DNA from 2 places in the Clostridium bornimense genome. Region 2 is predicted to be linked to the other one. Evidence: predicted binding sites of a transcription regulator. Region 2 holds the regulator's gene; the other holds the start of a gene.
The links. The regulator HrcA, encoded in region 2, represses chaperone genes, less so after heat shock. The targets are predictions, from matches to a motif close to TGTTAGCACTCNNNNNNNNNGAGTGCTAACA.

Region 1 (7,888 bases), 1.1 Mb from region 2:
TTTTGCAGGAAAACTTATAGAAGATAGTAACTTAAAAGGAAAAACTATTGGTGGAGCAGCAGTATCAGAAAAACATTCTGGATTTATAATAAATAAAAGTCAAGCTACAGCGAAAGACATTTTAGATTTAATTAGTCATGTACAAAAAATTGTTAAAGATGAATTTGATGTTACTCTTGAAACCGAAGTAAGAATAATAGGTGAAGAAATTTAAAGAAATAAAGGGGTTCACTTTAGGGTGAAGCTCTTTTTTTGATGGTTAATGATTAAGAATGCCTATCCTCGGAAAGTAGTTTTCTTGTTATTGAGTATGGACAATGAAGGAGTGCATTATAATGTATATAAATAGTGAAAATTTCTTACTTCCGATAATATGATATAATTAAATCTAAAATAGTTTATAATAAGTAAATGGGTAGGAATATAGATATGATAAAAGAAATAAAAAAAGATGTTAGCTACAAGTTAGAAGATGAAGTGAAATCAGAAATAACTAAAGTAAAGAATACTATTTTAGATGACTTTAATGATGCTTATATATATATATTTGGTTCTATAGCAAAGGGATGTTATTCGAAAGTCAGTGATATAGATATATTAGTATTAATAAGTATAGATAAATCAGTAAAAGAAATTAGGCAAATTAGACACACTTTAGAAGATAAGATAGAAAAGTTAATATTAGATAGAGAAGTTGATTTGAAGATTTATGATAAAGATAGATTTTATCAGTTATCAACGAAACCATCATTTGAAAGTGAAATATTAGATGATTTAATTGATATAAGGATGTGGTAAATTGGTTAAAAGAGATATGTTTTATTTTGCTGATATGGATGAAAAATTTATTTTAAATACTAAAGATATCGAAGGATTAGAAGATGGAGTTTTAGTTCATTGTCAACAATGTATTGAAAAAAATATAAAAGGTATAATAACTAAAAAATATGGAATTGTAAATAGGGAACATAATTTGGTAAAGTTGCTAGAGGTGTTGTATCTTAATGATTTTCCACAATTAAAAAAATATAAAAGTTTATGTAGAGATTTAAAAGATTTTTATTTTACAAGAAGATATGCATCAGAAGATTATGAAGTTATAGAAAAAGATGAATATAATGAATACTTAGAAGAAGTTTTTCAGTTTTTAGATATATTAAAAGAGATAAGAAGTAATTTGTAATTGAACACAATACAGAAAAATAAAATAAGTGAAAAGATTAAAGATTGTTACTTTAGTGAAATGATTAGTTGGGAAAAATATAATTGTAAACTAATTTAAATTGCAAATTAAATAAATTGTGCATTGTGCACTGTGTGTACTATGCACTTCATATATGAGGTGAAATATGGATTATAGAAATATAGAAGAACATAATGATTATATAAAAGTAAAAGATGTGAAAAATTTTAATTTAAGAGATATATTTGAGTGTGGTCAATGTTTTAGATGGAATGAAACTGATGAGAACAGTTATATTGGTATAGCTTTTGGTAAGGTTATTGAAGTAAAGGTAATAGAAAAAGACTTATACATATATAATGCTACTAAAGAAGAAGTAGAAAATATATGGATAAACTATTTTGATTTAAATAGGGATTATGGAATGATAAAAGAAGAATTATCAAGGGATCCATTGTTAGCAGAAGCTATTGAATTTGGCAAAGGAATTAGATTAATAAAGCAAGATCCTTTTGAGCTTATTATATCCTTTATTATTTCTGCAAATAATAGGATACCTATGATAAAAAGAGCTATTGATAAAATATCACAAAGATGGGGAGAGAAAGTAGAGTATAAAGGAAATATATATTATACTTTTCCCACTATAGATAGTTTAAGGAATGCTACTGAAGAAGAACTTAGAGAATGTGGAGTTGGGTTCAGAGGAAAATATATAAAAGCTACAGTGGAAACTTTAAATGTTAATATGATAGATGAAATGTTGAAGGCCAATGATGATCAGTGTCATAAGTTACTTCAGAAGTTACCAGGCATTGGGCCTAAAGTTGCCGATTGTATAATGCTTTTTAGTATGGAGAAATATTCAGCATTTCCCGTAGATGTTTGGGTAAAAAGAGCTATGCAACATTTTTATTTAGCTCCAGATGTATCTTTACCTAAAATAAGAGAATTTGCAAGAGAGAAGTTTGGTAAATATGCTGGATTTGCTCAACAATATTTATTTTATTATGCTAGGGAAAATAAGATAATAATTTAGTGATTTTATAGAATAGGCTGTCGTAATAACAAATGAAAATTTGTTTATGAGAGCCTATTTTACTGCACAGTAATGATAGAAATTGTTGTAGAATTTCTTAGATTATAAGTGCGATATCATTAGTTTAGTATTGTGAATTATATATTTGTATATTTGATTATTGGAATAAAAATCTATCTTTAAAGTAATAATAGATAGAGCGTATTTAAAATAAAAAGTATAAAATAGTATAAATAAAAATGAGGGTATAGATAGTAGTTTCTTTAAAATACAAAAAAAGAAAAAGTTAGTAAAACGGTGAAAATGATAGAATAGGTAATTTAAATTAAGATAATCAATATTAAAGGAATAAATTGAAAAATAAAAAATCTATAAAATGGTTGCAATACTTTGTTGGATTATTTATTATAATATTATTAGCACTCGATGAGGATAAGTGCTAACAACAATGTATACATAATGAATTTAAATATTAATAGAATTTTAAAAGGAGGAATTGACATGAAACTTAGACCACTAGGAGATAGGGTTGTTATTAAAAGAGTAGAAGCAGAAGAAACTACTAAAGGAGGAATTATCCTTACATCAACTGCACAAGAAAAACCTCAAATAGCAGAAGTTGTTGCTGTTGGACCAGGAGGAATTGTTAATGGTAAAGAGGTAAAAATGGAATTAAAGGTTGGAGATAAAGTTTTATTTCCAAAGTATGCAGGCAATGAAATCAAATTTGAAGGTACAGAATATACAGTATTAAATCAAGGAGACGTTTTAGCTGTTATTGAAGAATAATTTTTAGAAGTGAAATATAAATAGTAAAAAATTTAAGGAGGAATTATTTTATGGCTAAGGAAATATTATTAGGCGAAGAAGGAAGAAGAGCCATGCAAAGAGGCGTGGACGTATTAGCAAATACAGTAAAGGTAACATTAGGACCAAAAGGAAGAAATGTTGTTTTAGATAAGAAATTTGGTGCACCACTTATAACTAATGATGGTGTTTCAATTGCAAGAGAAATTGAACTTGAAGATCCATTTGAAAATATGGGAGCTCAACTTGTTAAAGAAGTAGCTACTAAAACTAATGATGTAGCAGGTGATGGTACTACAACAGCTACATTACTTGCTCAAGCAATTATAAGAGAAGGATTAAAGAATGTAACAGCTGGAGCAAATCCAATGCTTATAAGACAAGGAATTAAGAAGGCAGTAGATGTTACTGTTGAGGAATTGAAGAAGATTTCAAAACCTATTAATGGTAAAGAAGATATTGCTAGGGTTGCATCTATTTCAGCAGCTGATGAAGAAGTAGGAAAACTTATTTCAGACGCTATGGAAAAGGTTGGTAACGAAGGTGTTATAACTATAGAAGAATCTAAGTCAATGGGAACAGAGCTTGATGTAGTTGAAGGAATGCAATTTGATAGAGGATATTTAAGTTCATACATGGTTACAGATACTGAAAAGATGGTAGCTGATCTTGATAATCCATATGTTTTAATTACAGATAAAAAAATCACTAATATTCAAGAAATACTTCCAATATTAGAACAAATAGTTCAAACAGGAAAGAAGTTAATGATTATTGCTGAAGATATAGAAGGGGAAGCTCTCGCAACTCTTGTTGTAAACAAGTTAAGAGGAACATTTACTTGTATAGCTGTTAAGGCTCCTGGTTTTGGTGATAGAAGAAAAGAAATGTTAGAAGACATAGCTATTTTAACTGGTGGTCAAGTAATATCAGAAGAAGTAGGAAGAGAATTAAAAGATGTTACATTAGACATGCTAGGTGTTGCTGAAAGTATTAAAGTAACAAAAGACAATACAACAATTGTTAATGGAAAAGGTGACAAGAATGCTATAAAAGATAGAATTAGTCAAATAAAGATGAGAATAGAAGAAACTACTTCTGATTTTGATAAAGAGAAACTACAAGAAAGATTAGCAAAACTTGCTGGTGGAGTAGCAGTAATTAAAGTTGGTGCAGCTACAGAAACTGAACTTAAAGAAAAGAAATTAAGAATAGAAGATGCTTTAAATGCTACTAAAGCAGCGGTAGAAGAAGGTATAGTACCAGGTGGTGGAACAGCTTATGTTTCTGCTATATCATCAGTAGAAAAATTAACAGATGATAATGCCGATGTTCAAGTTGGTATAAACATAATAAGAAGAGCTTTAGAAGAACCATTAAGACAAATTGCAACTAACGCAGGTCTTGAAGGATCAGTTATTATAGAAAAGGTAAGAAACAGTGAAGTAGGAATAGGTTTTGATGCATATAATGAAACTTATGTTGATATGGTTAAGACTGGTATCGTAGATCCAACTAAGGTTACAAGAAGTGCACTTCAAAATGCTGCATCTGTTTCAGCTACATTCTTAACAACAGAAGGTGTAGTAGCAGATATTCCTGAAAAGAATCCAGCACCAGCAGGACCAGCTGGAATGGGAATGGATGGAATGTATTAATAAAAAAAGAATAATAAATTCCTTAAAAGAGTAGATTTGTAAAATCTACTCTTTTTTATTTATTCAATAATATTTTAATAGTAAAAAATACTATTAAAATTTTTAGAAAAAATTTAATTAATTATAAAAATATAGTGGAAAAATATCTTTTTAATGGTATAATACATATAGTGGAATAATTTCAAGAATATATTAATAATATATTTAATAAACAGGAGACGAATTTATTATGTATACAATTTTTGTAATCATCATAGGATTAGTGATAGGTAGCTTTTTAAATGTATGTATTTATAGGATTGAAAAAGAAGAGTCAATAGTAACTCCATCATCGCATTGTATGAAATGTGGACATGTACTTAAGTGGTTTGAGTTAATACCAGTGCTGAGCTATTTATTTTTGAAGGGAAGATGTAGGAGTTGTGGAGAAAAGATATCCATAAGATATCCCATTATAGAAATTTTTAATTCAATTTTGTATTTAATATTATATATAAGATTTGGATTTACTATAGATTTTTTTAAATTTGCATTTTTGTCATCATTATTATTGGTGATTGGAGTTATAGATTATGATACAACTTTTGTCTATACATCTACTATTAGAACAGGAATAATAGGGGGAATAATTTTTCTTGTTCTAAAAGTAATTATAGATGGAGATGGTATTGGAGACAATATTTTAGGTTTTTCTATAGGATTTATTATTATATTTTTAATAGTTGTCATTACAAAGGGGATGGGAGAAGGAGATTATGAAATAGCTGCTGTTTCAGGATTGTTTTTAGGCAGCAAAGGAATTATTTTAACATTGTTTCTTTCTATTGTACTAGGAGGAATTGTCGCTACTATTCTTCTTATAAGGAGAAAAAAAGGCTTACAAAGTAAAATGGCATTTGGTCCATATATTGCTTTAGCTACGGTAATAGCGGCGGTGTGGGGAGAGAAGATATTAGAATTTTATATGTTAACGATATAAAATTTTTTCTGGTTTTTAAATGTAAAGGTTTTAATAGGATTTTTATGGTTTAGTGCAAGGGGGGAGTAAAATTGAATATGTTTGAAAAAAAGCGAATGGGAGACATCTTAGTAGAGCGTGGAAAGCTCACAAGAGAACAATTATTTACTGCACTAGATAAACAAAAGAAATCCGGTAAGAAATTAGGGGAAATATTAGTAGAAAGCAATATTGTATCTGAAGAAGACATTATAGATGTAATATCAATACAGAATGGAATAGAGAAGATAGATCTTACAGTAATAGATTTTGATAATAGAGCAATAAAAATGTTATCTCACAATCTTTGTAAGAAGTACGATTTCATTCCTTTTGGGTTTAATGAAAATAAAATTAAAGTTGCGTTGGCAGATCCTTCAAATATCTTTGCAATTGATGATATATCTATTGCAACGGGATTTGATGTTGAATCATATATATCGCCGAAATGGCAAATAAGAAAATTTATAGAAGTATATTATAACAATCAACAAATTGATAAAGCAGCAGAAGAGTTGTTTAAAGAAACATTAGAAAACAAATCTTTAGAAACAAATATAGAAGAAGTTAATGATGTAAAAAATGCTCCTGTAGTAAAAATGATAGAGTACATATTTAAGAATTCTATCGAAATGAGGGCATCGGATATTCATATAGAACCTTATGAAAATGAAATAAGAATAAGGTATAGAATAGACGGACAACTAAAATTAATTAATACTTTACCAATAGAAAATTTATCACCATTAGTAGCAAGGATTAAGATATTAGCCAATATGAATATAGCAGAAAAAAGAATTCCACAGGATGGAAGGATAATAACTACTGTAGGTGATATTGATGTAGATCTTAGAGTATCTGTTCTTCCAATAGTTAATGGGGAAAAGATAGTTATAAGAATATTAGATAGAAATAGTTATCAAATTGGTAGAGAAAAGCTAGGAATGAAGGAAGAAGATTTAAAAAAGTTAGATAATATAATATCTAGTCCTAATGGAATAGTACTAGTAACAGGGCCAACAGGTAGTGGTAAATCTACTACTTTATATACAATTTTAAATGAACTAAATACAAATAAGGTAAATATCGTTACTGTAGAAGATCCAGTGGAATATACATTGAAAGGTATAAATCAAGTAAATGTAAATACAAAAGCAGGATTAACTTTTGCTAGTGGCCTTAGAAGCATCTTAAGACAAGATCCAGACATAATTATGATTGGAGAAATAAGAGATGATGAAACTGCAGAGATAGCTGTAAGAGCAGCTATAACAGGACATTTAGTTCTTAGCACTATTCATACTAATGATGCACCGTCATCAGTAGTAAGACTTATGGATATGGGTATAGAACCTTATCTTGCATCTACATCTATAGCTGGAATAATTGCACAAAGACTTGTAAAAAGAATATGCCCTAAATGTAAAGAAGCTTATGAAGCTAGTGAATATGAGAAAAAAGTATTACTGGGAGATACTTCAAAAAATCTTACTTTACATAGAGGAAGAGGTTGTGGTTACTGCAATGATACTGGATATGTAGGACGAATAGGTGTATACGAAATTATGGAAATGTCAAGAATGTTAAGGGATGCCATGGCTATGAAGAAAGATATTGGAGTATTAAGGGATATAGCGAAAAGTCAAGGGATGAAGACCTTAGGAGAACAATGTATGGAATTAGTACTAGATGGTATTACAACTTTTAGTGAATTAGCATCTATAACTTTATTGAAGGAAATATAGACAAGGGGATGAAGTATAGTGACTAAATTTAAATATAAAGCTATGAATAGTCATGGAGAAAGATTAGCAGGAAGCTATGAAGGAAACTCAAAAGAGGATGTTATTTCTATGATTTCAGCTAATGGTATGTATTTATTAGAGCTAGAAGAAGTATATGGTAGTAAAGAAATAAATTTAAGAACATCAAGGAGAGTTAAAACAAAAGATTTAGCAGTATTTTGTAGGCAGTTTTATGTAATGATCGATGCTGGACTAACAATAAATACAGCTTTAGATATTTTATCAAATCAAGTAAGTAACTTTAAGCTTAGAGAAACTTTGAAAAATATTAGCGAAGATGTGCAAAAAGGAGAGATATTATCTAACTCTATGAAAAAATATAGTGATGTTTTTCCTAATCTTTTAGTAAAGATGGTAGAGTCGGGAGAGGCTAGTGGATCATTAGATACTATTATGTTA
Region 2 (7,888 bases):
GATAGTCCCAGAAGAAAGAGCATATACTAGAGGAAGAGGAATAGCGGAAAAATTAAAAGAAGTTATTCCAAGACAAATGTTTGAAATTCCAATTCAAGCAGCAGTAGGAGCAAAAATTATAGCAAGAGAAACCATAAAAGCTATGAGAAAAGATGTATTAGCTAAATGTTATGGTGGAGATATTTCAAGAAAGAAGAAACTTCTTGAAAAACAAAAAGAAGGGAAGAAGAGAATGCGTCAAGTAGGTTCTGTAGAAGTACCACAAGAAGCATTTATGTCTATTTTAAAAGTAGATTAAAAATAAGAGAGGTGTCGCAACGATAAATGAAAATTTGTTTGCGAGCCTCTTTTTTTAAAATTCACAATTTACGATTCACAATTAAGGTGAAAATTCCTGCGGAATTTCTTGAATTATAAGTGCATTGTCGTTAATTTGTTATTGAGACTTATTTTATAATTATAATTGATATTATAATTATGTCTTATAGGTAGCTAATGAAAGTTGTATTTACATGAATTGTGAATTGCGCTTTGTGAATTGTGAATTATGATTTATATATAGGAGGAATTATGAGCAGTTTATATATACATATACCATTTTGTAAAAATAAATGTTTTTATTGTGATTTTCCATCGTATTCTTGTATGGAAAACAGTATAGAAGAATATTTAAATGCATTAGAAAAAGAAGCTAAATCGAGGGCAAAAGATACTTATGACACTATATTTATAGGTGGAGGCACACCAACCCATTTAAGTGAAAGGCAAATAGAAAAATTAGGTGATATTATAAGTAATATTAAGATGTCAAATAATTGCGAATTTACTATGGAAGGAAATCCAGGAACACTTACAAAAGAAAAGTTATGTATGATGAAGGATATTGGGGTAAATAGGCTTTCTATGGGATTACAAAGTACAAATAATGACTTGTTAAAATTTATAGGAAGAATACATAAGTATGAGGATTTTTTAAAAAATTATAATGATGCTAGAGAAGTAGGGTTTGAAAATATAAATGCAGATTTAATGTTTGGTCTACCAGGACAATCATTACAGGAATATAAAAAGTCTATAAAGTCTTTAATTGATTTAGGATTAGACCATATATCAGCATATTCTTTAATAATAGAAGAAGGAACAAAATTTTATGAATTATATAATAATGATAAGTTAAAGTTACCTGATGAAGAGGTAGAAAGAGATATGTATCGTATTACATTAGAGGAATTAGAGAAAGGAGGATATCATCAATATGAAATTTCGAATTTTTCAAAAGAAAAAAAGGAATGTAAACATAATATCGTTTATTGGACATTAAATAATTATATTGGGATAGGATCTTCTGCAGCATCATATTGTTCTCATAAAAGATTAAAAAATGTTAATAATATAGGTGAATATATAGATAGGATAAATAAAAAAGGCAATGCAATAGAAGAAGTAATAGAAAATTCTATAAAAGATGATATGGAAGAGTTCGTATTTATGGGATTAAGGATGATAAAAGGGATATCAATAGAGGAATTTTATAAAAGATATAATAAGAGAATAGAAGATATATATGGTGATGTCATTAATAAATATACTAATATGGATCTGCTTAAAATTGCTTGTGGTAATATGTTCTTGACTAAAAGGGGAATAGAAGTATCAAACTATATAATGAGTGATTTTATATTATAAATTACTTGCATATGAAAAATGGAGAATATAGTATCTAATTTAATCTAAATGATTTTTTTAAGTATAGAGGGTAAATTATGAGGTAAAAATCAATATTGACAATAATATTCCAAAGTGGTATTTTATAGACAAGATGTTAGCACTCAATTATAATGAGTGCTAATAAGAGGTGATAATGATGGAAATGGATGAAAGGAAAATTAGGATACTTCAAGCTATTGTTGATGACTATATAAGTACTGGGGAGCCAGTGGGTTCTAGAACAATTGCAAAAAAGTATAATTTAGGTGTTAGTCCTGCTACAATAAGAAATGAGATGTCAGACTTAGAAGAAATGGGGTATTTAGTACAGCTTCATACATCTTCAGGAAGAATTCCTTCCGATAAAGGATATAGATTATATGTTGACAGACTTATGATGCCATCAATAATCACACCTCAAGAAGAAAATTTAATTCATAGTGTTTTGAATCAAAGTATCTATGATTTAAGTAAGATAATTAAGTCATCAACAGAGTTATTATCTCATATGACAAAACTTACTTGTGTAGTTAAAACACCATCATTAAATAAAAGCTATCTTAAATCATTACAAATAGTATATGTAGATAAGCTTAAGTTACTTTTAGTTATGGTCAGCGACTCTGGAATCGTAAAAAATGCAATGATTAGAGTTGATGAAGAGGTGGATATTAACGCAGTAAATTCAATAAATGCTATATTAAATTCATTTCTTCAAGGTGTAGATTTAAAGTCTATAGATCATCAAGTTATTGTGGAACTTAAAAGTTCTTTTGCAGGCAATGAAAAAATATTTGATTCATTAATGAATCAAATTATTAATGAAATGAAAGATGATTATGATTCTGAAATTTACGTTGAAGGAATACAAAATTTATTTTCTATGCCTGAGTATAAAGATATTGATAAAGTTAAAAATATGTTCAACTTATTAGAAGATACCAAAAATGTAAATAGCCTATTGAAAGCTGAGAGCGATTTTAATATTGTTATCGGTGAAGAAAACAAAATAATAGGAGCAAAAGAATGTTCTGTTATAAAGGCTACTTACAAACTAGGTGATAGACCACTTGGTACCATAGGACTTATTGGACCAACAAGAATTCCATATGCAAGAATAGTATCTATATTAACATCTTTTGTTAATGAATTAAATAGAACTATAACTAAAAGATTAGGTGAAGAGTAGAGAGGTGATGTAATTGACAACTAATAATGAGGAAATGAAAGAAGAAATGAAAGATTCAAGTTGTGCAGAAGAATCGATAAATGAGGAATGCACTAACAATTGTGAAGAAAATATAGAATCTGATAATGTTGAAAATAATTCAGAAGAGGAATCTAAAGTAATTAATGAAGAAGATTACTATAAAGTAAAATATACTAAAGAAGCTGAAAATAGTAAAAAGCTTTCAAAGGAAGTAGAAGCCCTTCGTGATAAGCTTATGAGATTAGATAAAGAATATGAAAATCATAGAAATAGATCAGCTAAGGAAAAAGAAGAAATTTATGATAATGCTGTTGTAGATACTCTTAAAGAGATTGTACCAGCAATAGATAACTTAGAAAGAGCTGTATCAGCTGTTGGCGATGAAAGTTCTCTTAGAACTGGAGTTGAAATGACATTAAAAAGTTTGCTAGATTCATTAGCAAAACTTGGTGTAGAAGAAATATCTACAGAAGAAGGATTTGATCCAAATGTTCATCAAGCAATAATGCATATACAAGATGATTCTTTTGGAGAAAATGAAGTTGTAGAAGTATTCCAAAAAGGATACAAGAAAGAATCTAAAGTTTTAAGATATAGTATGGTAAAAGTAGCAAATTAATTGCAAAATAAAATTGGAGGTAATTATAATGTCAAAAGTAATAGGTATTGATTTAGGAACAACAAATTCATGTGTTGCAGTAATGGAAGGAGGAGATCCAGTAGTTATAGCAAACTCTGAAGGAGCTAGAACTACACCATCAGTAGTATCTTTCCAAAAAGATGGAGAAAGATTAGTAGGGCAAGTTGCAAAAAGACAAGCAATTACAAACCCAGATAAAACAATAATTTCAATTAAAAGACATATGGGTACAGACCATAAAACTAATATAGATGGTAAAGATTACACACCACAAGAAATATCAGCAATGATTTTACAAAAATTAAAGGCCGATGCTGAAAGTTATTTAGGAGAAAAAGTTACTCAAGCAGTAATAACAGTTCCAGCATACTTTAATGATGCAGAAAGACAAGCAACAAAGGATGCAGGTAAGATTGCAGGGCTTGAAGTATTAAGAATAATAAATGAACCAACAGCAGCATCTTTAGCATATGGATTAGATAAGCAAGATGATAGTCATACAATTTTAGTATATGACTTAGGTGGAGGTACTTTCGACGTATCTATTCTAGAACTTGGTGATGGATTATTCCAAGTTAAATCAACAAACGGAGATACTAAGCTAGGAGGAGATGATTTTGATGAAAAAATCATGAACTACTTAGCAGATAATTTCCAAAAAGAATATGGAATTGATTTAAGAAATGACCAAATGGCACTTCAAAGATTAAAGGAAGCAGCTGAAAAAGCTAAGATAGAATTATCTTCTTCACAAAGCACAAATATTAATCTTCCATTTATTACTGCTGATGCAACAGGTCCAAAACATATAAATGAAGATTTAACAAGAGCTAAGTTCAACGAATTAACAAGAGATTTAGTTGAAAGAAGCTTAACTCCAATGAAGAAAGCATTAGAAGATGCTAAAATGACAATTGGTGATATAGATAAAGTAATTTTAGTTGGTGGATCAACTAGAATACCAGCAGTAGTAGAAGCTGTTAAAAACTTTACAGGAAAAGAACCATCAAAGGGAGTTAACCCAGATGAAGCTGTTGCAGTTGGTGCTGCAATTCAAGCTGGTGTATTAACTGGTGATGTTAAAGATATCTTACTATTAGATGTAACACCATTAACATTAGGAATTGAAACAATGGGTGGAATTGCGACTCCATTAATAGAAAGAAATACACCAATCCCAGCTAAGAAGAGTCAAGTATTCTCAACTGCTGTAGATAATCAACCATCAGTTGAAATTAATATAGTTCAAGGTGAAAGACAAATGGCTGTAGATAACAAGTCACTTGGTAGATTCACATTATCAGGAATAGCTCCAGCTCCAAGAGGAATTCCTCAAATAGAAGTAACATTTGATATCGATGCAAATGGTATAGTTAATGTTTCAGCTAAGGATAAAGGAACTGGTAAGGAAGCTAATATAACTATCACTGCTTCAACTAATCTTTCTGATGAAGAAATAGATAAGGCTGTAAAAGAAGCTGAACAATTTGCAGAAGCTGATAAGAATAGAAAAGAAGCTATAGAAGTTAAAAATAATGCTGACAACTTAGTATATCAAATGGAAAAATCATTAACAGATCTTGGTGATAAAATTTCTGAAGATGAAAAAGCTAAAGTAACTGCTAAAATTGAAGAGTTAAAGAAAGTTAAAGATGGCGATGATATAGAAGCTATTAAGAAAGCACAAGAAGAATTAACTCAAGAATTCTATGCAATATCTCAAAAGATGTATGCTGAAGCAAATCCACAAGGTGCAGAAGGTGCTACTGGTGCAGGAGATGCTGCTGGTGCAGGAAGCGCTGATGATAATGTTGTAGATGCAGACTTTAAAGTAGATGATAAATAGTATATAATATAGAAGTCAAATGTTAAAGGGAAGGGTTTTACCCCTCCCTTAATTTAAGTAGGGTGGTGAAGAAATTGGCAAATAAGGATTATTATGAAGTGCTTGGTGTATCAAGAGATGCTTCTCAAGATGAAATAAAAAAGGCTTTTAAAAAGCTTGCTATAAAATATCACCCAGATAAAAATCAAGGTAACAAAGAAGCTGAAGAAAAATTTAAAGAAATAAATGAAGCGTTTCAAGTATTATCTGATCCAGAAAAGAGACAAAGATATGATCAATTTGGAAGCGCAGATGGTGCTGGATTTGATGGATTTGGTGGATTTGGCGGCTTTAGTAGCGGTGGCGGTTTTGATTTTGATTTAGGTGATATATTTGGAGACTTCTTCGGCGGTGGTGGAAGAAGTAAGAGAAGAAATGGTCCAGAAAGAGGATCAGATTTAGAAGTAACAATCAATTTGACTTTTGAAGAAGCAGTTTTCGGTTGTAAAAAAGAAATAAAAATTGTTAGAAATGAAAGCTGTGAAACTTGTAATGGTACAGGTGCTAAAAGTGGAAGCGGTAAAGAAACATGTTCTAAATGTGGAGGAACAGGTCAAATTAAAATTCAAAGAAATACACCACTTGGAACTTTTGTTCAAACAGGAACATGTGATACTTGCGGTGGTAAAGGAACAATTATTAAAGATCCATGCTCACATTGTGGAGGAACAGGTATTGAAAGAAGACAAAGAAGCATTACATTAGATATACCAGCAGGAGTAGATAATGATAATGTAATTCCACTTAGAGGACAAGGAAACCATGGTACTAATGGCGGACCAGCTGGAGATGTATATGTAAGAATCAGAGTTACTCCAAGTTCAGTATTTAGAAGAGAAGGTTCTGATATATATATAGAACAACATATTTCAATTGGAAAAGCTATATTAGGTGCTGAAGTTAAAGTTCCTACTATTGATGGAGATGTTAAGTATGATGTTCCAGCAGGAACACAATCAGGAACAACCTTTAGACTTAAAGGAAAAGGTGTAAGCAAAGTTAATACTTCTTATAGAGGAGATCAGTATGTTAAAATTATAGTTGATATTCCTAAGAAGTTAAATGAAGCTCAACATGAAGCAATTGAAATGTTTATGGAAGCATCAGGGGAATCTCTTGATGGAGTTCATACAAAGAAGTTTAAAAGTAGATTATTTGGTAAAAAGAAATAATATAGTTTGTGAGGATGTTGCATGATAAGTTAACTTACTGTGACATTCTCTTTTTATTATCTCTTTTATTGTTAAATTATAATAAAGTGTGTTAATATATAACTTGCATCAATGATTTATATTAAAAAAGTATGAATTTTATTATAGAAAAGCATAATTAAAGATTAGGAAAAGGTGATTATATGAACAAAGATTGGATAGAGATAACAATTATAACTTCTTCAGAAGCGGTAGAAGCAGTGCAAGGAATTTTATATACAACGGATGTAAAAGGTGTATCAGTGGTAGATAGTGAAGATTTAGAATTTAAAAAGAAACATCCTGGTGATTGGGATTATTTTGATGAAGAAATTTTAAATATAAAAGAGGGTGCCGTTGTAAAGGGGTATTATGTAGAAGAAGAAAATATTGAGGAGATAGTAGAATATATAAAAGAAAAAGTAGACAATTTAGGTGAATTCGGTATAGATAAAGGAGAAGGCACAATATTTGTTAGTAAAGTTTCAGAGGAAGATTGGGCAAATAATTGGAAAAAATATTATAAACCAACTAAAGTTGGTGCAAGATTAGTAGTAAAGCCATTATGGGAAGACTATGAAAAAAAATCTCATGAATTAATAATAGAATTAGATCCAGGTATGGCTTTTGGTACAGGTACTCATGAAACAACTAGAATGTGTCTTCAAGGATTAGAAAGATATGTTGGGGAAGATACAACAGTATTTGACATTGGTACTGGATCAGGTATTCTTGCAATTGGTGCAGCAATGCTTGGTGCAAAAAAGGCTGTTGGTGTCGACTTAGATCCAGTAGCTGTAGATTCAGCGAAAGAGAATGTAGCTTTAAATAAATTGTCAGATAATATTGAAATACTACATGGAGATTTAATGGAAGTGGTAGAAGGAAAAGCAGATATTGTAGTAGCAAATATAATTGCAGATGTAATCAAGTTCCTTACACCGATGGTAAAAGATTATATTGTGGATGATGGTTATTTTATTTCTTCTGGTATAATAAAAGATAAAAAAGATGAAGTTATTGAAGTATTAATTAAAAATGGATTTGAACCTATGGAAATAAATAATCAAGGTGAGTGGATTTGCATAATTGCAAAGAAGCATAAGATGATAACAAAGTAATCAAGGAGTTTATATATGCATAAGTTTTTTGTAGATAGTTCTAATATTATAGGCAATAATGTAAATATAATAGGTGATGATGTAAAGCATATTTATAAAGTTTTACGTCTCTCAGTAGGAGATATTGTTGCAATA

Region 1: the regulator HrcA is predicted to act here: its motif matches at 2,637-2,667, upstream of groES (co-chaperone GroES).

Annotation. Positions count from the first base shown of each region.
Region 1 covers NZ_HG917868.1:577,670-585,557, forward strand. The annotation lists gene murB (UDP-N-acetylmuramate dehydrogenase) at 1-214, shown strand, start outside; gene CM240_RS02580 (nucleotidyltransferase family protein) at 430-798, shown strand; gene CM240_RS02585 (HEPN domain-containing protein) at 800-1,183, shown strand; gene CM240_RS02590 (DNA-3-methyladenine glycosylase family protein) at 1,350-2,222, shown strand; gene groES (co-chaperone GroES) at 2,724-3,011, shown strand; gene groL (chaperonin GroEL) at 3,062-4,687, shown strand; gene CM240_RS02605 (prepilin peptidase) at 4,917-5,666, shown strand; gene CM240_RS02610 (GspE/PulE family protein) at 5,744-7,429, shown strand; gene CM240_RS02615 (type II secretion system F family protein) at 7,448-7,888, shown strand, end outside.
Region 2 covers NZ_HG917868.1:1,629,605-1,637,492, reverse strand. The annotation lists gene lepA (translation elongation factor 4) at 1-298, shown strand, start outside; gene hemW (radical SAM family heme chaperone HemW) at 571-1,686, shown strand; gene hrcA (heat-inducible transcriptional repressor HrcA) at 1,862-2,896, shown strand; gene grpE (nucleotide exchange factor GrpE) at 2,931-3,536, shown strand; gene dnaK (molecular chaperone DnaK) at 3,565-5,403, shown strand; gene dnaJ (molecular chaperone DnaJ) at 5,478-6,614, shown strand; gene prmA (50S ribosomal protein L11 methyltransferase) at 6,797-7,753, shown strand; gene CM240_RS07300 (16S rRNA (uracil(1498)-N(3))-methyltransferase) at 7,769-7,888, shown strand, end outside.